DNA from 3 places in the Pseudomonas sp. DF11 genome. Region 3 is predicted to be linked to each of the others. Evidence: predicted binding sites of a transcription regulator. Region 3 holds the regulator's gene; each other region holds the start of a gene.

Region 1 (7,113 bases), on a different contig from region 3:
CGCAGGTCGGTCAGGATACCGTTCTGAATCTTGCCGTTGGCATCCACGCCATAGCCCTGCAGGCGTGCAGTGCCGTCGCTGTTGGTGATGTAGCCGTCCTTGTCGGTCTTGAAGGTACCGGCACGGGTGTAGCTCAGGGAGCCGTCGTTGCTCAGGACAAAGAAGCCCTGGCCCTGAATGCCCATGTCCAGCACGTTGCCGGTGTTGTTCACGTCACCCTGGCCGAACTGCTGGGAGACGTTGGCCAGGCGCACGCCGTTGCCGACGGTCTTGCTGCCCGAGCCCAGCCTGGTGGCCGAGTAGACATCTTCAAATTCCGCGCGGGACGATTTGAAACCGGTGGTCGCCACGTTGGCGATGTTGTTGCCGGTCACGTCCAGCTGTTTGTTGGCTGCATAGAGACCGCTAAGGCCGATGTTAAAAGACATGTTGACTCCTTTTGCCGGTTAGTCGGCTCTACATACCAATAGTTTGTACTTTGGACAGGGCGATGCTGCCCAGCCCGGCCAGGTTGAGCATCAGCTCACCGCCCGTCTGGCTGATCGTCACGCTGCTGACCGTGGCCGGCAGGTTGGTGATCAGCGACGTGGCCTTGCCATCGATGGTGGTCGAGGCCGCGAAAGTGTAAGTGCCCGATTCGACCGTCGTGCCCGCGTCGTTCTTGCCATCCCAGATGAAGGCGGAGTTGCCGGCCTTCTGGCTGCCCAAGTCGATGGTGCGAACGGTCTTGCCGTCCTTGTCCATGATCTTGACGGCAAGGGAGGACACCGATGCCGGTACCACTACGGTGCCGTTGAGGCTCTTGGAGGTATCGACCACGGCCTTGTCGCCCGGGGCAATGACCGAGCGCCCGACCAGCGACGAAGCCTGCAGGGCCTGGGACGAGTTGTAGTTGCCGGCGATGCCGCTCACGGTTTCGTTGAGGGTGGTGATGCCTTCCAGGCTACTGAACTGCGCCAACTGGGCCACGAACTCACCGTTGTCCTGAGGCTCCAGCGGGTTCTGGTTTTTCAGTTGGGTAACGAGCAGTTGCAGGAACGCATCCTTGCCCAGCTCCTGGTTGCCGCTCGCCGCCTTTGTCGCATTCCCCAGGCCGTCGGTCGGGGTATTGGTCTTGACCGAGGAGTTGGCCAGAATCTCGTTGAGGCTCAAACCACTTGTTGTATTGGTAACGCTCATGTGACTCGCCCCTTATCACTGACCGAGGGTCAGGACCTTCTGCATCATGGTTTTGGCGGTGTTCATCATTTCGGCGTTGGTCTGGAACGAACGACTGGCGGAAATCATGTCGGCCATTTCTTCGACGACGTTGACGTTCGGGTAGTAGACGTAACCCTTGGCGTCCGCTGCCGGATGGTTTGGCTCATAACGGGCTTCGAGGTTGCTCTGGTCTTCGACCACGCCAAGCACCTGTACGCCCTGCCCGGCCGCGTCCTGTTCCTGGAACAGCGAGTCGCTGCCGCCGGACTGGCCGCCCTGGAACATGGTGGCGAATACCGGGTGGCGGGCGCGGTAGGTCTGGTCGATGCTCGACGAAACGGTTTCGGCGTTGGCGATGTTACTGGCGACGGTGTTCAGGCGAGTGGTCTGGGCACTCATGGCACTGCCGGCAATGTTGAATACGCTAGCAATCGACATGGCTTACTCTCCGCGCAGGGCCGATACCAGCCCTTTGAACTTGCTGTTGAGCAGGGTGAAGCTGGCCTGGAAGTTCACGGAGTTTTCCGCGTAGTTGGACTGTTCCAGTTGAGCGTCCACGGTGTTCTGGTCGATCGAAGGCTGCATCGGCGTGCGATACATCAGCGATTCGTCGCCATTGCCCAGGCCTTCGGCCTCGATATGACGGCTGTTGGTCAAGTTCAGGGCGAAATGGCCGTTCTTGGTCTTCTCGTTCTGCTCGGCGAGCACCTTGGAGAAGTCCAGGTCCCGAGCCTTGTAGTTCGGGGTGTCGGCGTTGGCGATGTTATTGGCCAGGACTTCGGCACGCTGGGCGCGGAAGCTCAGGGCCTGTTCGTGGATACCGAGCGCTTTATCGAAGCTGATGCTCATGTCGGAAACCTTTGGGTGACCAGAATGTACGTACAACGGCTAAAGCAAGCGCCGTGCCACTTGCCAAAACCCCATAAACCGGGGCTTTGCGGGCACCGGCAAGGCGGCAATGCCAGAAAAGCGGCAACTGGTTTCCGCTGGCTGCCGCTTTTCTGCCGCTTATCCAGGGCAGTGACCGTCAAATTGTGGGAGCGGGCTTGCTCGCGAATGCAGTGTGACAGTGACATTTATTTCGACTGATACACCGCCTTCGCGAGCAAGCCCGCTCCCACAGGGATAGTGGAGGGGAGGAAATTAGCGGGCATAAAAAACGGGAGACCCGTGGGACTCCCGCTTTTTTTGACAACCCAAGCCAATCACTTCGCCTGGTAGATGATTCCCGGGCTGCACTGGACCATCTGGTAATGATCCGGCAAACCGTTCAATGCCTCGGAGGCGCCCAGGAACAGGTAGCCGCCCGGCTTGAGCGTGCCGTGGATGCGCAGCAGGATGTCTTTCTTCACTTCGGCGGAAAAGTAGATCAGTACGTTGCGGCAGAACACGATGTCGAACTTGCCCAGGCTGGCATAGCTGTCGAGCAAGTTGAACGAGCGGAATTCCACACGGCTCTTGATCGGTGCCTTGACCACCCATTTACCCGGCCCTTTCGGATCGAAATAGCGTTGCAGGCGATCCGGCGACAGGCCCCGGCCGATGGCCAGGCTGTCGTACTCGCCGGTCTTGCAGTTATTGAGCATGGTCCCGGACAGGTCAGTGGCGACGATCTGCACGCCACCTTTCAACTGGCCAAGGTTGGACCGCTCGAACTCATCGATGGTCATCGACAACGAATAGGGTTCCTGTCCCGACGAGCAGGCCGCCGACCAGATTCGCAGGCGTTGGCCCGGGCTGGCCTTGATGGCCGCCGGCAGCACTTTGTTCTTCAACACCTCGAACGGATAGGTGTCACGAAACCACAAGGTTTCGTTGGTGGTCATCGCGTCCACCACCATCTCGCGCAAGCCACTGCGCGGCTGGCTCTGGATACGCTGCACCAGTTCGCCCAATGACTTGAGACCCTGTTGCTCCATCAGTTTATTGAGACGGCTCGACACCAGGTATTGCTTGTTTTCACCAAGCAAGATGCCACAGGCTTTTTCCAGGAAGACCCGGAACTGTTCGAAATCCAAATTACCCGTAGACAAGATACCGCCTCTTTCATCGCGTTGACTTGCCGGGCGCACAACGCGCCCGACCTTTACTTACTCTGCAGCCTTGATCCGATCGACCACCCGGGAAGCCAGGTCATCGGGCCGGAATTTCGCCAGGAAATCGTCGGCACCGACCTTCTTGACCATCGCCTGGTTGAAAACACCGGACAACGAAGTATGCAAGATGATATGCAGCTTTTGCATACGTGGGTCGCTGCGGATTTCCGACGTCAGGGTATACCCGTCCATCTCCGGCATCTCGATGTCGGAGATCATCATCAGGAACTCTTCCTCGGGCTTCTTGCCCTCATCGACCAGCGCGCGCAGGTAATCCAGCGCCTGACGCCCATCGTTCAACGCCACTACCTCGACACCGACCGTTTGTAGACAGCGGGTCACCTGCTTACGTGCCACCGAAGAATCATCGACGGTCAATACCCGCAACGAAATCGCCTTGTGCTGGGTCTCGGCGTCCACCACACCTGCGGAAATAGCCTCTGGAGTGGGTGCCACTTCAGCGAGGATTTTCTCCACGTCGATGATTTCCACCAACTGGTTATCGACCCGGGTCACTGCCGTCAGGTAGTGATCGCGGCCAGTGCCCTTGGGCGGTGGATGGATCTCTTCCCAGTTCATGTTAACGATGCGTTCCACCGAGCGCACCAGGAAACCCTGGGTCTTGGTGTTGTACTCGGTGATGATCACAAACGGATTGCTCTGGTCCAGCAACCGACCGGAACCAGTCGCCATCGCCAGGTCGAGAATCGGGATGGTCGCTCCCCGGATATTGGCCACCCCGCACACGACGGGACTGGACTTGGGCATCAACGTCAGCTTGGGGCATTGCAGCACCTCACGGACCTTGAAGACGTTGATCCCATACATTTGTTGGCCGTCGAGACGAAACAACAACAGCTCCAGGCGATTTTGACCGACCAGCTGGGTGCGCTGGTTTACCGAATCCATTACTCCCGCCATGCCCTGACTCCTACATAACGCTAATGTGTCCGTCGCGCATTCATCACTAAACGGCACGGGGCTTGCTATTGAACCGGCATGAACGCACAAACGACATTTTCTCGACGCCTGACCACTCTCTGCCGCCACTGGCTCGGTGCGCTACTGGCTGTCTGCCTGTTCGCTTCGGGCGGTCCTGCCCTTGCTGCTGTTCCGGTTACCTTGCCTGATCTCCTTATCGGCGTCACTCAGGGCTTTCTTGAATTCACCGTAGAAGACTATTTGGCAACCAGTCAAACCGAAGGTCGCTACGAAATCGAAGTCAACCAGCTCGACCCGCGCCTGCGCATGCCGATGTGCGACAAGGAATTGACTGCTTCGCTGGAGAGTCCGGCCAGGCCCCTGGGCCGCGTCACGGTGAAGGTTCGTTGCGACAGCGCCGCCCCCTGGACAGTGTTCGTGCCTGCTCAAGTGCGCCTGTTTCGAGAAATTGTCACAACCACTCGTCCGCTCAAGCGGGCCGGAATTGTCGAGCCCCAGGACGTGATGTTGCGCGAACGGGACATCAGCCAGATCACCCAGGGCTTCCTGACCTCCGTTGATCAGGCCATCGGGCAGAAACTTGTCCGACCAATGGTCGCCGATCAGGTCGTGACGCTGGTGCACCTGGAGCAGGCCGAAGTGGTCCGCAAGGGCGACCAGGTGGTCATCACCGCCCGCAGCGGTTCCCTGGCCGTGCGGATGCCCGGCGAGGCCCTGTCCAACGGCGGCATGCGTGAACAGATACGGGTAAAAAACCTCAACTCCCAGCGCGTGATCAAGGCGCAAGTGATGGCCCCAGGCCAAGTGGAAGTGGCGATGTAGTGATCCGGTAAAGGAGGTAGAAAGCTGGCGCTTGATCCCGGTGTTCCCTAGACTGTGCCTTACGCAAAGGCAAGCGCAGACGTGCGCATGCTCATTGAATAAATGAGCCTAAAGTTTTTTTGGGGATGGCCGAAAACATGGCAAGCGTCCAAATACCCAGAGGTTTTTTACCATGGTCATCGATTTCAATCGTTTAAACAGCTCTTCACCGTTGACAGGCACTACGCGTACCAGCGCGACCAAGGAAACCGCCGAAGCCGGTAAATCCGCGCCGCTGCCTACAGCAGCCGAACAGGTCAGCAACGGGGAGTCGGTACACCTCAGCAATGAGGCTCAGCAGTTGCAGAAGGTCACTGACAAGCTGCGCGATCAACCTGTCGTCGATAAGGCCCGCGTGGCCGAGTTGAAAGCAGCCATCGCTGATGGCAGCTACAAAGTCGACAGCAACCGCGTAGCCAGCAAACTGCTCAACTTCGAAGCCCAGCGCTAGGCCGCCCCGCCTGCGCCAGGCTTTTGGACGCTTAAGACCCAAGGCCAGCCATGCACGACACTAATTTATTGCAACTGATCATCGACGACTTTGTTCCAGTGCAACAATTGCTGGAATTGTTGCAGGCCGAATCCGTGGCACTGCACGGTCGCGATATGCCTCTGCTGGAGAACATCCTGGCGCAGAAACAGGCATTGATCATCTTGCTTGACCAGCATGGCCGCAAACGCAGCGAGATCCTCGCCAGCCTCAACTTGCCCGCCAGTCATGACGGCCTTGAGCAACTGGCCAGCCAGTCGACGATCGGCGACCAGCTGCTGTCCCAGAGTAAAGTGCTCAACGACCTGCTCGCCCAATGCCAGGCGACCAACGCCCGCAACGGCCAGTCGATCCAGATGCAGCAGGCCGCCACCGCCAACCAATTGCGCATCCTGAACGGTGGCGAGATCCCGACACTGTATGACGCTAGCGGCTCGACGGCCAGAATGGTCAAGCACCGCCCGCTCAGCCAGGCATGAAACGAACAATGCCTTCGCTCTATCAACGCGCGATACATGCTGGCAAAATGCTGGCTATTCGTAGTCGTATTTTGCCTGGAGATTGACCCACCGTGTTCAATGCCTCAAACGCGGATGATGCTCCGCAGCCACCCAAGGTCCTCACCACGCCCCTGGAAATCTCCGGCAATCTGCGGATGCTGCAAGAAAGCCACGACCCGCTGATCATTACCTTCCATGAACGTACCCAGCGCTTCCAGAGCTATCTGGTCAACGTCGATCGTGAGACCAACTCCATCGCCCTGGATGAAATGATCCCACGCGATGGCGAGCGTTTCCTGCTGGCCGGCGAGCCGTTTCGTGTCGAGGGTTTTCATGATGGCGTGCGCATCGCATGGGATGGCAAGGGTCCACTGACCATTGACGAATCCAGCGACGGTCGCTGCTATCGCGGTGCCCTGCCCGACGAAGTGGTCTACCACCAACGCCGCAACGCCTTCCGCGCCGCCCTGAAACTGGCGCAACTGGTGAGCGTCGAACTGGGCGGCGACAAGCTCAAATCCCCCGTGGACGGCAAGCTGCTGGACATCTCCGCCACCGGCTGCAAGTTGCGTTTCGACGGCGACATCACCGAACGGCTGCAATTGGGCCAGGTGTATGAGCGCTTCATCGCAGCCCTGCCGTTTGGCAACATGACCGCGCCAGTCGAGCTGCGTTACCTGCATTTCGAAGAAAGGATCAACACCACGTTCGCCGGTGTACGCTTCCACAACATCAGTGGCCTGGTGCAACGGCAGGTCGAACGGTTCGTCTACCAGCTCCAACGAGAAGCGCGGCGCTTCGATAAAGACGACCTCTGATCTTCGAGCGCCATAAAAAACGGGCAGTCCCTTGCGGTGACTGCCCGTTTTTTTATGCCCGCTTCAAGGCCTGGCCTGGGTAAAGCTGGGTGTCTCCGGTTCGTCAGACGCCGCTTCGGTTTCAGTAGCCGGCTCTGCGACCGGCTCAGGCTCCACCTCCGGATTGGCCGGCGCCTGCATCTGCTCCTGTACCACCTGCTCATCCA
Region 2 (7,113 bases), on a different contig from region 3:
CCAACGCCCATGCGCCGCCATCGCTGCCCATGGGCACCCGGGACATGGATTCGACACCGCCCGCCACCACCAGGTCTTCGAACCCGGAACGCACCTTCATGGCCGCCAGGTTCACCGCCTCCAGGCCCGAGGCGCAAAACCGATTGAGTTGCACCCCCGCCACACTGACATCCCAATTAGCCACCAATGCAGCGGTCTTGGCGATATCAGCCCCCTGCTCGCCCACTGGTGTCACGCACCCAAGCACGATGTCGTCGACCTGGCTGGTGTCCAGGTCCATGCGCTGCTGCAAGGCGCCAAGCAAGCCCCCCATCAGGTTCACCGGCTTGACGCTGTGCAAGGCGCCATCGGCCTTGCCCTTGCCGCGGGGCGTGCGTAATGCGTCGAAAATCAAAGCTTGGGTCATGACATCCTCGAAACCACGGGCGTAATGCGATGCCCTCAACCATAAGCCCAGCGGCGCCGGATTCAATGACCACAGCGCTCAATGGCGTTGACGGCCACGCTCAGACGAACGGTAGCGAGCTATCGGGTTAACCGATTCAGGAAGGCAAGCTGTCTAGCAAAAGGGCCGGCAGGAAGATGGCAATAGGCCTCATAGCTCTTTTAGAGCAATGCGCACCAAACTGATACGAATTGGATCTAAGCCAAGGCCGCCGCGGCCCCTAATGTAATCCTTGTACAAGAAAGTCGTCGGGTTTTGCCGAGGCGCTTGTCGGACAGGAAGTGCAACGCCAGTCGCCACGGATATGCAGGCTGGCTTTTAGGAAATAACAATAAAGGCGGGTCAGCCATGTTCAAACATTCGAAAGTTCGCCAAGCCGGACTCATTCTCTTCGCCACGACGCTGCTGTTGATTTTGCCGAATATCACCAAGGTGATTGGCTGAATCCTGAGCGCAGGCATCTGCATCATCCATTAGCTGTATCGCCAAAAAAATGTGACGGGGTCGCTGTTCGAGTTGCGATGGCTGTGCCAACCTTTGCGGCACCCCCTCGACATGGAAGGCGATCGACTTGAAAGCTCTCATCGTGTTCGGGGCGTTGCTGTTCAGCACGCCCCTTTACGCCGCGCAACTGGTGCTGGAGTTGGGCGCGGGCTCGCGCACCTGGCAAACCGAAGAACTGCTCAAGCACCCGGACGCTCAAACGGTCCGGATCACAGATGACGTTTCCTACAAGAAACCCATGAGTTATCGAGCCGTGCCGCTGACGACGTTATTGACGGGCGTTCAAGCGGACGATCATCTGCAAGCCGTTGCCCTGGATGGCTTCGCTGCCGAAATGCCCGCGGCGCCGTTACTCAACAAGAGCGGGGCTCGGGCCTGGCTGGCGATCGAGGACCCGGCCAAGCCCTGGCTACCGTTGGCGGAAGGCAAGCACAGCGCCGGGCCTTTCTACCTGGTCTGGACCGATCCGCAGGCTGGCCATATCAGCCCGGAACAATGGCCCTACGCAGTGGCGACCATCAAACGCCTATCGGCCGTGGCCGACCGCTTCCCGGCCCTGCTGCCGGCGCCCAACCTGGCCAAGGACGACCCGATCAACAAAGGTTTCGAACTGTTCCAGAAAAACTGCCTGGCGTGCCATCGACTCAACGGCGCGGGCGACGCACAGTTCGGCCCGGACCTGAACATCCCCTTCAATCCAACCGAGTACTTCTCCGGGGATTTCCTCAAACGCTACATTCGCGACCCGCAAGGCCTGCGTCACTGGCCTCAGGGCAAGATGCCCGGGTTCTCGGCAGCGGTGCTGCCGGATTCAGAGCTGGATTTGCTGGTGGGTTATTTGAAGCATATGGCGGGGCGCAAGCAGCCATTGGCCCCGTAAGATTGCTTTTTTTGTGGCGAGGGGATTACCTCGTTGGGCTGCGAAGCGGCCCCCAAACCAGACAACTCGGTGTGCCAGCAAGATTGAGTTCACTGCTTTAGGGCTGCTACGCAGCCCAGCGGGGATAAATCCCCTCGCCACAAAAGCTCGCTCACCAAGCGGTTATTGTTGTTGCACGGTGATCACCGGCGCCGGTGTCACGACCAGCTTGGCGTGCATCTGCTCATAACCGCCGCCGCGACGCATGCCACGCACCGGGCAAGCGTCCAGGTAGTCCAGGCCCACGGCCAGCTTCAGGTGTCGCTCCGGACGGGCCAGCTGGTTGGTCACGTCGAAACTGTACCAGGCGTCGTCAAGCCAGGCTTCTGCCCAGGCATGGCTTGCCAGGTGCTCGCTCTCTTCGCTGAACAGATACCCCGACACATACCGCGCCGGCACTCCCAGGCTACGAGCGCAGGCCAGGAATGCGTGGGTGTGATCCTGGCACACCCCGCTACGCCCGGCAAAAGCCTGGGCCGCGCTGGTTTCGACTGCCGTAGTGCCCGGGGTGTAGATCATGTGCTGGTTCAGCCCGTGCATCAGGTCGATCAGCGCCGTGCGATCGCGACGTTGCTGGCAGTGCTGGTCGGCGAAAGCGCGAAGGGCCTCGTCCGCCTCGGTCAGCCGAGTGAAGCGCAGGAACGGCAGCGCTGACTGGCTCTCGTGCTCGGCTTCGCGAGACGGGTCGATATCCACCTGTCCGCGGGCACCAATGATGACCGTTTCGTGGGGCTCGTCCAGGGTCAGCACGTGAAGGATGTTGCCGAACGGATCCAGTTGCGCCCGCACCGGCCGTGGTAAATCGAGCTGCCAGCTCAGCACATGCTGGCGTTCGCTGTCGTGGGGCGTCAGGCGCAGGTACTGGATGCTGGCGCGAACCTGATCTTCGTAGTGGTAGGCCGTTTCGTGGCTGATCGAGAGTCTCATATGACCTCCAGGTAGGAACTGTGGATGGCATTGCCCAGTTCACGGACCAGTGGGATGAATTCGGTGAGCCAGGCATGCAGGCCCCCGTCGAGGATTTCGTTGATACCGGTGTAGCGCAGGCGTGCGTCCATTTCCGCCGCCAGCCGTTGTGCCTGCCGGCCGTTGGTGCCCGGCAGGCTCGCGAGGATCTGGTTGATTTCTTCGGTACAGGCGCGCAGCGAACGCGGCACGTCGGCGCGCAACAGCAGCAACTCAGCCACATGGCGAGCGCCCGGGGCCTCGCGGTAGATCTCGGTATAGGCCTCGAAGGACGACAAGGCCCGCAACAAGGCGCTCCATTGGTAATACGCGTGGGCCGTGCCATCGCTGACCGCGTCGGCCTGGTCACCGGCCATTTCGTAACGGGCATCGAGCAAGCGCAAGGTGTTGTCAGCCCTTTCGATGAAAGTCCCCAGGCGAATGAACCTGAATGCATCGTTGCGCATGATGGTGCCGTAGGTTGCGCCGCGAAACAGGTGGGAGCGCTCCTTGATCCACTCGCAGAAACGGCTCATGCCGTAGCGATTCAAGCCTTGCTCGGCAATACCACGAATTTCCAGCCAGGTGGCGTTGATGTTTTCCCACATGTCGGCAGTGATTCGCCCACGTACCGCATGGGCACTGGCTCGCGCGGAGCCGAGGCAACTGTAGATGCTGGCTGGATTGGCCGCGTCGAGGGCAAAGAAATGCAGCAGGCGCTCGGCGTGCAGATCGCCGTGTCGCTCCCGATAATCATCCAGCGTGCCGGTGATCAGCAATGGCATGGCCAACTCGTGCAGGCCATCTCCACGCCCGTCCTGGGGCATCAGCGACAACGAATAGCTGACGTCGAGCATCCGCGCGAGGTTTTCCGCACGCTCCAGGTAGCGCGACATCCAGTACAGGTCCGAGGCGGTTCTACTTAGCATGGCAGCTCCTCAATCCTCGACCACCCAGGTGTCCTTGGTACCCCCGCCCTGGGATGAGTTCACCACCAGGGAGCCTTCGCGCAACGCCACTCGCGTCAGCCCGCCAGGGACCACGCGGGTCTCCCGGCCGGCCAGCACAAACGGACGCAAGTCGATGTGACGCGGGGCGATGCCGTTTTCGACAAAGGTCGGGCACGTCGAAAGCGACAGCGTCGGCTGGGCGATGTAGGCGTGCGGCTTGGCCTTGATTCGCTCGCCAAAGGCTTCGATTTGCGCCGCCGTCGAGGCCGGTCCCACCAGCATTCCGTAACCGCCAGAGCCCTGGGTTTCCTTGACCACCAGATCGGGAAGATTCGCCAGCACGTGGGAAAGCTCGGCAGGATTACGACATTGCCATGTAGGAACGTTCTTCAGGATCGGCTCCTCGTCCAGGTAAAAGCGGATCATGTCGGTGACGAACGGGTACACCGACTTGTCGTCCGCCACACCCGTGCCAATGGCGTTGGCCAGCACGACGTTGCCGGAACGGTAGGAGGACAACAGGCCCGGTACGCCGAGCATCGAATCCGGGTTGAAGGCCAGTGGATCAAGGAAGGCGTCGTCGAGGCGACGGTAGATCACATCCACCGCTTTCGGGCCGTCGGTGGTGCGCATGAACACTTTGTCGTCCCGTACGAACAGATCGGCGCCTTCTACCAGTTCCACGCCCATCTCCCGGGCCAGGAAGGCGTGCTCGAAGAACGCACTGTTGAAACGTCCCGGGGTGAGCACCACGACGCTGGGATCATCCAGCGGACTGGAGCTTTTCAGGGTGTCGAGCAGCAGGTTCGGATAATGGTCGATGGGAGCGATGCGCTGGGCGGCGAACAGCTCGGGGAACAGGCGCATCATCATCTTGCGGTCTTCGAGCATGTAGCTGACACCGCTGGGCGTACGAAGGTTGTCCTCGAGTACGTAGTACGTGCCGTCACCATCGCGCACCAGATCGACACCACAAATGTGGGCATAGATGTCACGGTGCAGGTCCAGCCCTTGCATCGCCAGTTGGTACTGCTCGTTGGCCAGTACCTGTTCGGCGGGAATGATCCCGGCCCGGATGATCCGTTGTTCGTGATAGAGGTCGGCCAGGAACATGTTCAGCGCCTTGACCCGCTGGATACAGCCACGTTCGACCACCCGCCATTCGCTGGCCGGGATGCTGCGCGGGATCGTGTCGAAAGGGATCAGGCGCTCTGTTCCCTGCTCGTCCCCGTAGAGCGTGAAAGTAATGCCGGCACGATGAAACAGCAGGTCGGCTTCGCGTCTGCGTTGTGCCAGCAGCTCGTCAGGCGTTTCAGCCAGCCAGCGGGCAAAAGCCTGGTAGTGCGGGCGGACCTGGCCGTTGGCATCGTACATTTCATCAAAACCACTGCGGATCATGCCGTGCTCCTTGTCACCCTGGCAGCAAGGCTTCGCAAGCCCCGTGCCATCGGCATAAACGCTTTATGATCAACGGGTTGGATTCTCCACTGACAGACCGCGCACTTTTCTAGTGCAGCAAATACCCCCACCCCGCTGCCCCCGCTTCATTGCGACGCAGGGGGCGTCGCTCCCCTGAGCATAGTCACGGAAAAACGAAGCGGCTTGATCTGGATACAGTTAGGTACAAAACCTGGAGAAGTGATGGAAGGTGGGGTCAGATATAAATCGTTTCCACATGAAAACGGCCGACACAAAGGTCAGCCGTTGCTGTGGTTGCATTGAGTGTATTTGTCAGGCCTGCAAGCGTCGGATCTCTTGCTTGACACCCCAGCCCTCGATAACACCACCCAAGGGTTCGACGACTGCCTCGAAGTCTTGCTCGAAGTCGCCAATGTCATCGTAAGTGGCGTACATCACCCGACTCAGTTCCAACGACCAAGCCCCGTCGTCCCGTGCACTGATCTGCGCGTTCAGCGATTCTCCCCGAAAATGACCTGCCGCCCTGCGCGCCCGCTCCTCGTCCGGGAAAATGGCGTAGAACTCGATGGGATGGAATCGGGAAAAATCGAAACCGCCTTCTTTCATGCGGCGCAATACGCTGGTGCTGATGTCTTCTTGATAGGCTGTGCTCATGAAACGTCCTCCTAAAACCGATGGATAGACTTTCCGTCTTCCCGTGCGTGAAGCCTTAAGACTGCAAGCGGTACGGCATCAAACGGCCGTCGGGACACAAGCATGTAGCTGACAAGACCGGACCTTGGCGATCCTTTCGCTGATCTCAATTGCAGAGTAGCCGCAAGTGATGGCCACTGCCAAGCGAGACCAGGCAACGTTTCATGAAATCGGTGTAATGCTGAGGATTTCGATGCTGTTTTGGGACTTGAGATTCTTGACTGTAGGGTCTTCGGTGCGGTCCTCCAAGTCGTTGAGGTCCAGTCGCTCGAGCACCGGTAGCAACCTTTCGCGAATCAGTTGGGCGGCCTGCTCCATGGTGGGCTTCTGGTCATAGTCGAACTGCTCGATGGTTTTTTCACCGTGATCGTTAATGAAAGTAATTTCCCACTTTTGCATCAGTGTCTCCTTGATCAATTCAGGACCTGGCTTACCTTTATCTCGACCTTGAGGGCCGGCCAATCGTTCCGCTGGGCCTCTGGACGGCACACATGAAAAGACCGCCTCGGGGGCGGTCTCTTTTGTGCAGCATTGGCCGATCAGTTTTCGGCAAGTTTCTTCAGGGCTTCCAGGGTGTTGAACGGCGCGTCCACCACGAATTTGTTCGCCAGCCAGGACGGCACGTCACCACCCGGCTCGGTGTGGACCTGATAAACGACTTCGACCTGGCCCGCGCCCTTTGGCGTGAACTTCCAGAAACCATCGACCTGGGCCACCCGTACGAAGCCCTTTTCCTCAGGCAGGTACTTGGGCACGCCCTTGAGCTTGCGGGTCAGGCTGCCATCGGCACCATCCACGGTGGTGACTTCCAGCACCGAGTCACGGGGCGTTACCGGCCATGGCGTGTTGAACTGGGTGTAGGTCCAGCTCTTGCTATCTTCGTGCTTGAGCAGCTTCTGGCTCTTGCATTCGTGAATCCAGGCGCAGGCGCCGGAGACGTCTTCCTGCAAGGCACGCAGCTTTGCAACGCTGGTCTTCATGACCGTCACACCACGGTAAGCCTTATATTTGGAGCCGGCCACCTCACTGAGGGAAACCTTGATACCGTCCTTCTCCTTGGCAACCTGCCAGTCCTCTGCCTGAGCCGTGGCCGTTGCCAGCAATACGGTCAACCCACACAACACAGCCATACGATGCAGCGAACCCATAGTTTTTTCCTTATTGTCCAAGTTCGTTCATTTCGGATCTGTTCATTGACTCATTACGCTGCCGTGACTTGTTCCCACCAACCGATCAGC
Region 3 (7,113 bases):
CCCGCGCCGAGATGCTTGCTGCCGAGGCCCTGAAAATCATGGAAGACCACAAGATCAGCGCCCTGGTGGTCGTCGACGACGAAGACCGTCCGGTGGGCGCCCTGAACATGCACGATCTGCTGCGTGCCGGAGTCATGTAAATGAACACAGACCTGTTGCAACGCGGCAAAGCCATCAAGCTGGCGGTTTTCGATGTGGACGGTGTACTGACCGACGGGCGCCTGTATTTCCTCGAAGACGGCAGTGAGTTCAAGACTTTCAACACCCTCGACGGCCAAGGCATCAAGATGTTGATGGCTGCTGGCGTGCAGACCGCTATCATCAGCGGCCGCAAGACCCCGGTGGTCGAGCGGCGCGCGAAGAACCTCGGCATCCCGCACCTTTACCAGGGGCGCGAAGATAAACTGGTGGTGCTGGACGAACTTCTGGGGCAACTCAACCTAAGCTATGAACAGGTGGCCTACCTTGGTGACGACCTGCCAGACCTGCCAGTGATTCGCCGGGTCGGCCTGGGCATGGCGGTCGCCAACGCGGCCAGCTTCGTACGCGAGCATGCCCACGGCGTCACCACGGCGCGAGGCGGCGAAGGTGCGGCCCGCGAATTCTGTGAACTGATCCTGCGCGCCCAGGGCCGCCTCGAAGCGGCCAACGCCGCGTACCTGTGAGCCATTTATGCTGAGCAAGAAGATTCGCACCATTATGGTGTTCGGCTGTATCGCGGCGATTTTTGCGGCGGTGGGCTATTGGAACATCAGCCCCGAACGGTTTCTCGACCAGCCTGCGGCCCAGGTCGAGGAAAAGATCGACTGGTACGCGACCAACACGCATACCCTGCAGTACCTGCCCGACGGCAAAGTGCAATATGAGATGACCTCCGACAAGGTCGACCACGTGAAGGCCACCGATATTACCCTGGTGACCAAGCCGGACCTGAACATGTTCCGCGGCACCGAGTTTCCGTGGCATGTGCAGAGCGAGCACGCCGAAGTCAACTCCGGGGGCACCGAAGTGGAACTGATCGACTCGGTACGCGTCGCTCGAACCGACGAGAAAAACCGGACGACCATCATCACCAGCAGTCGTATGACCGTGTTCCCACAGCAAGAATATGCGCAGACCGAGCAACCCGTTAGAATCGACGGCGCCGGGGGTGTATCGACCGGCACGGGAATGAAAGCGTATTTGAAGGAAAGCAGGATACACCTGCTATCGAACGTAAGAGGACAGTATGAAGCTCGCTAAAACCCTCCCTATTTTGCTCAGTCTGGGCGCAGCACTGGGAAGCGCGAGCGCCTGGGCTCTTCCCAACGATCGCGACCAGCCTATCCGCATCCAGGCCGATGACGCGCAACTGGACGACAAGAATGGCGTCGCCACCTATAAAGGCGACGTGATCATCACCCAAGGTTCGATGAAGGTCACCGGCAACACCGTGACCATTACCCGCACCCCTTCCGGTGATATCGATGTAGTGACCTCGGTGGGCAACCTGGCCTATTTCGAACAGTTGCAAACTGCGGGCGACACCAAGCCTGTACAGGGCTACGGGGTAACTATCCAGTACCACGCCTCCCAGGATCGCGTCGTGCTGATCGACCGCGCCAAGGTGGTCGACAAGGACAATAACGTGACCCAAGGCGAGAAAATCGTCTACGACACCAACAAGAAACTCGCCAGCGCCGGTCGCGCCACCGGCAGCAAGGTGACCGAGTCGCGTCCGCGGATCGATATGGTGATCCAGCCGAAAAAGAAAACCGAGCAGAAGGCCCAGTAATGGCAACTCTGAAAGCTCAGCACCTGGCCAAGAGCTACAAGAGCCGCCAAGTCGTGCGTGATGTCAGCCTGTCCATCGACAGCGGCCAGATCGTCGGCCTGCTCGGCCCCAACGGCGCAGGCAAGACCACCTGCTTCTACATGATCGTCGGCCTGGTCCAGGCCGATCAGGGTCGCGTGCTGATCGACGACCTGGACGTCAGCCACCAGCCGATGCACGGCCGGGCGAAGGCCGGCATCGGCTATTTGCCGCAGGAAGCGTCGATCTTCCGCAAACTGTCGGTTGCCGACAACATCATGGCGATCCTCGAGACCCGCAAGGAACTCGACAAGGCCGGTCGTCGCCAAGAGCTGGAAAGCCTGTTGCAGGAGTTCCACATCAGCCACATTCGCGACAACCTGGGCATGAGCCTGTCCGGTGGCGAACGGCGTCGCGTGGAAATCGCCCGCGCCCTGGCCACCGCACCGAAGTTCATCCTGCTCGACGAACCGTTCGCCGGCGTGGACCCGATCTCGGTGGGCGACATCAAGCAGATCATCCATCACCTCAAGGCCAAGGGGATCGGCGTGCTGATCACCGACCACAACGTGCGCGAGACGCTGGATATCTGCGAAACCGCCTACATTGTCAATGACGGCCAGCTGATCGCCGAAGGCGACTCCGCAGCCATCCTGGCCAATGACCTGGTCAAGGAAGTGTATCTGGGCCACGAGTTCCGCCTGTAAGCACAAGTGTCTGGCGAATCGCCTGGGCGTCGTTTAATTTTATTATGGCGACGCTCTAGGCAAACACTTCAGTTTCAGGCATATAATTTGCTTAAGTTTGGCGCTTCGGCGCCCTGTAGTGGATGGCGCATGTGCGCCGGCGAATAAGGTGTTAAGCCCCTGCCATGAAACCATCGCTAGTCTTGAGAATGGGCCAGCAGCTGACGATGACACCGCAGCTGCAACAGGCCATCCGCCTGCTCCAATTGTCGACCCTGGACCTGCAACAGGAAATCCAGGAGGCCCTGGAGTCCAATCCGATGCTCGAACGCCAGGAAGAAGGCGACGACTTCGACAACACCGATCCGCTGGCCGACAACGTCGAGCAGAAAACCAACACCGAAATCCCGGAACCGTCCTACCAGGAAGCCGCCCCGACGGTGGATAACCTCGAGGATGGCGAATGGAACGAACGTATCCCCAACGAACTGCCCGTGGACACGGCCTGGGAAGACGTCTACCAGACCAGCGCCAGCAACCTGCCGAGCAGCGATGACGACGAGTGGGACTTCACCACTCGCACCTCGGCCGGCGAGAGCCTGCAAAGCCACTTGCTGTGGCAACTGAACCTGGCGCCGATGTCCGACACCGATCGCCTGATCGCCGTGACCCTGATCGATTGCATCAACAACCAGGGCTACCTGGACGAGACGCTCGAAGAAATCCTCGAAGCCTTCGACCCCGAGCTCGACATCGAGCTGGACGAGATCGAAGCGGTCCTCCATCGCATCCAGCAGTTCGAGCCGGCCGGCATCGGCGCCCGCAACCTGGGTGAGTGCCTGTTGCTGCAACTGCGCCAGTTGTCCGCCAAGACGCCATGGCTGGCCGAAGCCAAGCGGCTGGTCACCGATTACATCGACCTGCTGGGCGGCCGCGACTACAGCCAACTGATGCGTCGCATGAAGCTCAAGGAAGATGAGCTGCGTCAGGTCATCGAACTGGTGCAGAGCCTCAACCCACGCCCCGGCTCACAGATCGAATCCACCGAACCCGAATACGTGGTCCCCGACGTGATCGTGCGCAAGCACAATGATCGCTGGCTGGTGGAGCTCAACCAGGAGTCGGTGCCCAAGCTGCGGGTCAACGCCCAGTACGCCGGTTTCGTGAAGCGCGCCGACACCAGCGCCGACAACACCTTCATGCGCAACCAGTTGCAGGAAGCGCGCTGGTTCATCAAGAGCCTGCAAAGCCGCAACGAAACCCTGATGAAAGTGGCCACCCAGATCGTCGAGCATCAGCGCGGCTTCCTGGAGTACGGCGACGAAGCGATGAAGCCGTTGGTCCTGCATGACATTGCCGAGGCAGTGGGCATGCACGAGTCGACGATCTCCCGGGTAACCACCCAGAAATTCATGCATACCCCCCGGGGCATCTATGAATTGAAATACTTTTTCTCCAGCCACGTCAGCACCTCCGAAGGCGGCGAATGCTCGTCCACGGCCATCCGCGCGATCATCAAAAAACTGGTGGCCGCGGAAAATCAGAAAAAGCCGTTGAGTGACAGCAAGATCGCTGGTTTACTGGAGGCACAAGGCATTCAGGTGGCCCGTCGTACCGTCGCCAAGTACCGCGAATCCCTCGGGATCGCGCCTTCGAGCGAACGCAAGCGGTTGATGTAACAGGCCACGCCACAGCGTTCCAGTGGCAGGCATTTCTGCCTGCCGCTTTATGCACTGGCAACGAAGGAGAAGCTGTATGCAAGTCAACATCAGTGGACACCAACTGGAAGTGACCGAACCCCTGCGCACCTACATCGGCGAAAAACTCGAACGATTAGAGAGGCATTTCGACAAGATCACCAACGTGCAAGTCACGATGAACGTCGAGAAGCTGCTGCAGAAAATCGAAGCCACGCTGCATATCCCCGGCGGAGAAGTGGTTGCCAACGCAGAGCACACAGACATGTATGCCGCGATTGACCTGCTGACCGACAAGCTGGATCGCCAACTCAAAAAGCATAAGGAAAAGACCCAGAGCCTCCTTCAAGGCGCAACCGGTCGTTAACCCCCCCAATCCATGATCCGACTAGAATCCATCCTGACCCCCGGCCGTTCCCTGGTGAACGCGCCGGGTGGCAGTAAAAAGAAAGCCCTCGAACAAATTGCCAACCTGATCCACCGCGAGGTACCGGATCTGGAAATGCAGGACGTCTTCGAGGCCCTGGTTGCCCGTGAAAAACTCGGTTCTACCGGTTTTGGCAACGGCATCGCCATCCCCCATTGCCGCCTCAAGGGTTGTGCCGCGCCGATCAGCGCGTTGCTGCACCTTGAAGCCGCCATAGATTTCGACGCCATCGACGGCGCCCCGGTCGACCTGCTGTTTGTATTGCTGGTACCGGAAGCGGCGACCGATGCGCACCTCGAGCTGCTGCGCCAGATTGCCAGCATGCTGGACCGCAAGGAAGTGCGCGAAAAACTGCGCAGCGCACCGAGTAACGAAGCTTTGTACCAGGTGGTCCTGGACGAGCAGAACGGTCATTAAAAATGCGCATGATCATCGTCAGTGGCCGTTCCGGCTCCGGTAAAAGCACGGCCCTCAATGTGCTTGAGGACAGCGGCTACTATTGCATCGACAACCTGCCCGCCGGCCTGCTGCCGGAACTGGCCGAGCGCGCCCTGATCCATACCGAGCTGGCGCAGCCACTGGTGGCGGTGTCCATCGATGCGCGTAACCTGCCAAGCCACCTGTCGCGTTTTCCTGAACTGCTCGAGGAAGTGCGCAGCCGGCATATCCAGTGCGACGTGCTGTACCTGGATGCCGATGAAGAGACACTGCTCAAGCGCTTTTCCGAAACCCGTCGACGCCATCCGCTGAGCAATGCCAATCGCTCCCTGGCCGAAGCCATCGAGGATGAAAGCCAGCTACTGGGGCCAATCGCCGACCTGGCCGACCTGAAGGTCAACACCACGCACCTGAACCTGTATCAGTTGCGCGACACGATCAAGCTGCGCCTTCTCAACCAGCCAGAGCCGGGCACGGCGTTCCTGGTGGAGTCGTTCGGTTTCAAGCGTGGCATGCCAGTAGACGCCGACCTGGTGTTCGATGTGCGCTGCCTGCCCAACCCTTATTGGAAACCGGAATTGCGCGAGCAGTCCGGGCTCGACCAACCGGTGATCGACTACCTGGCCGCACAGCCGGATGTCGAGGAAATGTACCAGGACATCTCCAGCTACCTGCTCAAGTGGCTGCCCCGCTTTGCCGCAAGCAACCGGGCCTATGTCACGATCGCCATCGGTTGCACCGGCGGCCATCACCGCTCCGTCTACCTGACCGAACGCCTGGGTCAACACCTGCAACAATCCCTGAAGAATGTCCAGGTTCGCCACCGCGACCTCAGCTAAAGGATTCACATCGCGATGCCTGCTCGGGAAATTGAAATCATCAACAAGCTGGGTTTGCATGCCCGAGCGTCGGCCAAGTTCGTCGGGGTTGCCGGCCAGTTCAAGGATGCCACCATCCGGGTCGGACGTACGCCCGAAACTGAGTCGATGATCGATGGTAAAAGCATCATGGCGATGATGATGCTCGCCGCCGGCAAGGGCACCAAGATTCACCTGAACACTGAAGGGGAGCAGGCGCAAGAAGCGATGGATGCCCTGGTGGACCTGATCAACAGGTACTTCGACGAAGGCGAGTAACCGCCTCCTGACTCCAAGGCGGATTTATTGTGGCGAGGGGATTTATCCCCGCTGGGCTGCGAAGCAGCCCTGATATCTGTCACCGCCGAGGATCAGGTTGCCTGAACTTTTTTTGGGGCAGCTTCGCAACCCACCGGGGATAAATCCCCTCGCCACAGAATAAAATCCCTGCTCCCCAGTGCCGGTGCTCGCAACGCCTTCGCTTGTCACGCCAACGCCGTATCCAGCACCATCATCAAACAAAACCCCACCAACAGCCCCAGGCTCGCCAGTTTCTCGTGACCATTGCGACGGGATTCGGGAATGACCTCGTGAGTCACCACCAGCAACATCGCTCCGGCCGCCAACGCCAGCCCCAGGGGCAAGAGCATCTCGGCCAGGCTCACCAACCAGGCGCACAGCAGCGCGAACGCTGGCTCGACCAGCCCTGACGCCGCGCCAATCAGGAATGCCTTGACCCGCGACATCCCCGCCGCAGCCAGCACCAGTGCGATCACCAGCCCCTCGGGTACATCCTGCAAGGCGATGCCCATCGCCAGGCTGTCGGCATCCGGCATACCACCACCCGCCGACACACCCACCGCCATGCCTTCGGGAATGTTGTGGGCGATGATGGCAAACACGAACAACCAGATCCGCGGCGCAATGATCGGCCGGCCTGGCGCTGCGACCAGCCTTTCGGGACTGGCCGAGACCTTGCGGTCCACCAGGTACAGCCCGAACGCGCCCAATAGAATGCCGAAACTGATGAGGCCGCTGGCCGCCCAAGGCGTTAACCCCAGCTCCTCGGCCGCGGCAATGCCCGGCACGATCAGCGAAAATGCCGTGGCGGCGAGCATCACCCCGGCACCGAAGCCCAGCAACGAATCGCTGACGGCCTGGGGCATGCGCCGGATGACCAACACCGGCACGGCCCCCAGCGCGGTGCCCAGGGCGC

What was found. Region 3 encodes sigma-54, which starts transcription at its own class of promoters, with help from an activator protein. Its sites were predicted from a motif close to ANTGGCATNNANNTTGCTNT; they were not measured.
Region 1: flgB (flagellar basal body rod protein FlgB) is a predicted target of sigma-54. The motif match lies at 2,091-2,110, and genes of this name have one in related genera.
Region 2: AC30D9_RS22740 (circularly permuted type 2 ATP-grasp protein) is a predicted target of sigma-54. The motif match lies at 5,193-5,212, and genes of this name have one in related genera.

The regions. Positions count from the first base shown of each region.
Region 1 is NZ_JBYVYN010000010.1:4,349-11,461, forward strand. It holds gene flgE (flagellar hook protein FlgE) at 1-428, opposite strand, end outside; gene flgD (flagellar hook assembly protein FlgD) at 457-1,179, opposite strand; gene flgC (flagellar basal body rod protein FlgC) at 1,195-1,638, opposite strand; gene flgB (flagellar basal body rod protein FlgB) at 1,642-2,049, opposite strand; gene cheR (protein-glutamate O-methyltransferase CheR) at 2,406-3,233, opposite strand; gene AC30D9_RS24520 (chemotaxis protein CheV) at 3,291-4,217, opposite strand; gene flgA (flagellar basal body P-ring formation chaperone FlgA) at 4,296-5,060, shown strand; gene flgM (flagellar biosynthesis anti-sigma factor FlgM) at 5,233-5,550, shown strand; gene AC30D9_RS24535 (flagella synthesis protein FlgN) at 5,601-6,068, shown strand; gene AC30D9_RS24540 (flagellar brake protein) at 6,161-6,907, shown strand; gene AC30D9_RS24545 (MFS transporter) at 6,971-7,113, opposite strand, start outside.
Region 2 is NZ_JBYVYN010000008.1:209,993-217,105, reverse strand. It holds gene AC30D9_RS22760 (acetyl-CoA C-acetyltransferase) at 1-406, opposite strand, end outside; gene AC30D9_RS22755 (c-type cytochrome) at 1,017-1,829, shown strand; gene AC30D9_RS22750 (transglutaminase family protein) at 1,992-2,795, opposite strand; gene AC30D9_RS22745 (alpha-E domain-containing protein) at 2,792-3,742, opposite strand; gene AC30D9_RS22740 (circularly permuted type 2 ATP-grasp protein) at 3,752-5,161, opposite strand; gene AC30D9_RS22735 (ribonuclease E inhibitor RraB) at 5,495-5,836, opposite strand; gene AC30D9_RS22730 (hypothetical protein) at 6,038-6,274, opposite strand; gene AC30D9_RS22725 (START domain-containing protein) at 6,415-7,023, opposite strand; gene AC30D9_RS22720 (YkgJ family cysteine cluster protein) at 7,077-7,113, opposite strand, start outside.
Region 3 is NZ_JBYVYN010000003.1:473,392-480,504, forward strand. It holds gene AC30D9_RS12615 (KpsF/GutQ family sugar-phosphate isomerase) at 1-140, shown strand, start outside; gene AC30D9_RS12620 (KdsC family phosphatase) at 141-665, shown strand; gene lptC (LPS export ABC transporter periplasmic protein LptC) at 673-1,242, shown strand; gene lptA (lipopolysaccharide transport periplasmic protein LptA) at 1,229-1,774, shown strand; gene lptB (LPS export ABC transporter ATP-binding protein) at 1,774-2,499, shown strand; gene AC30D9_RS12640 (RNA polymerase factor sigma-54) at 2,664-4,157, shown strand; gene hpf (ribosome hibernation-promoting factor, HPF/YfiA family) at 4,234-4,542, shown strand; gene ptsN (PTS IIA-like nitrogen regulatory protein PtsN) at 4,555-5,019, shown strand; gene rapZ (RNase adapter RapZ) at 5,022-5,879, shown strand; gene AC30D9_RS12660 (HPr family phosphocarrier protein) at 5,895-6,176, shown strand; gene AC30D9_RS12665 (ZIP family metal transporter) at 6,383-7,113, opposite strand, start outside.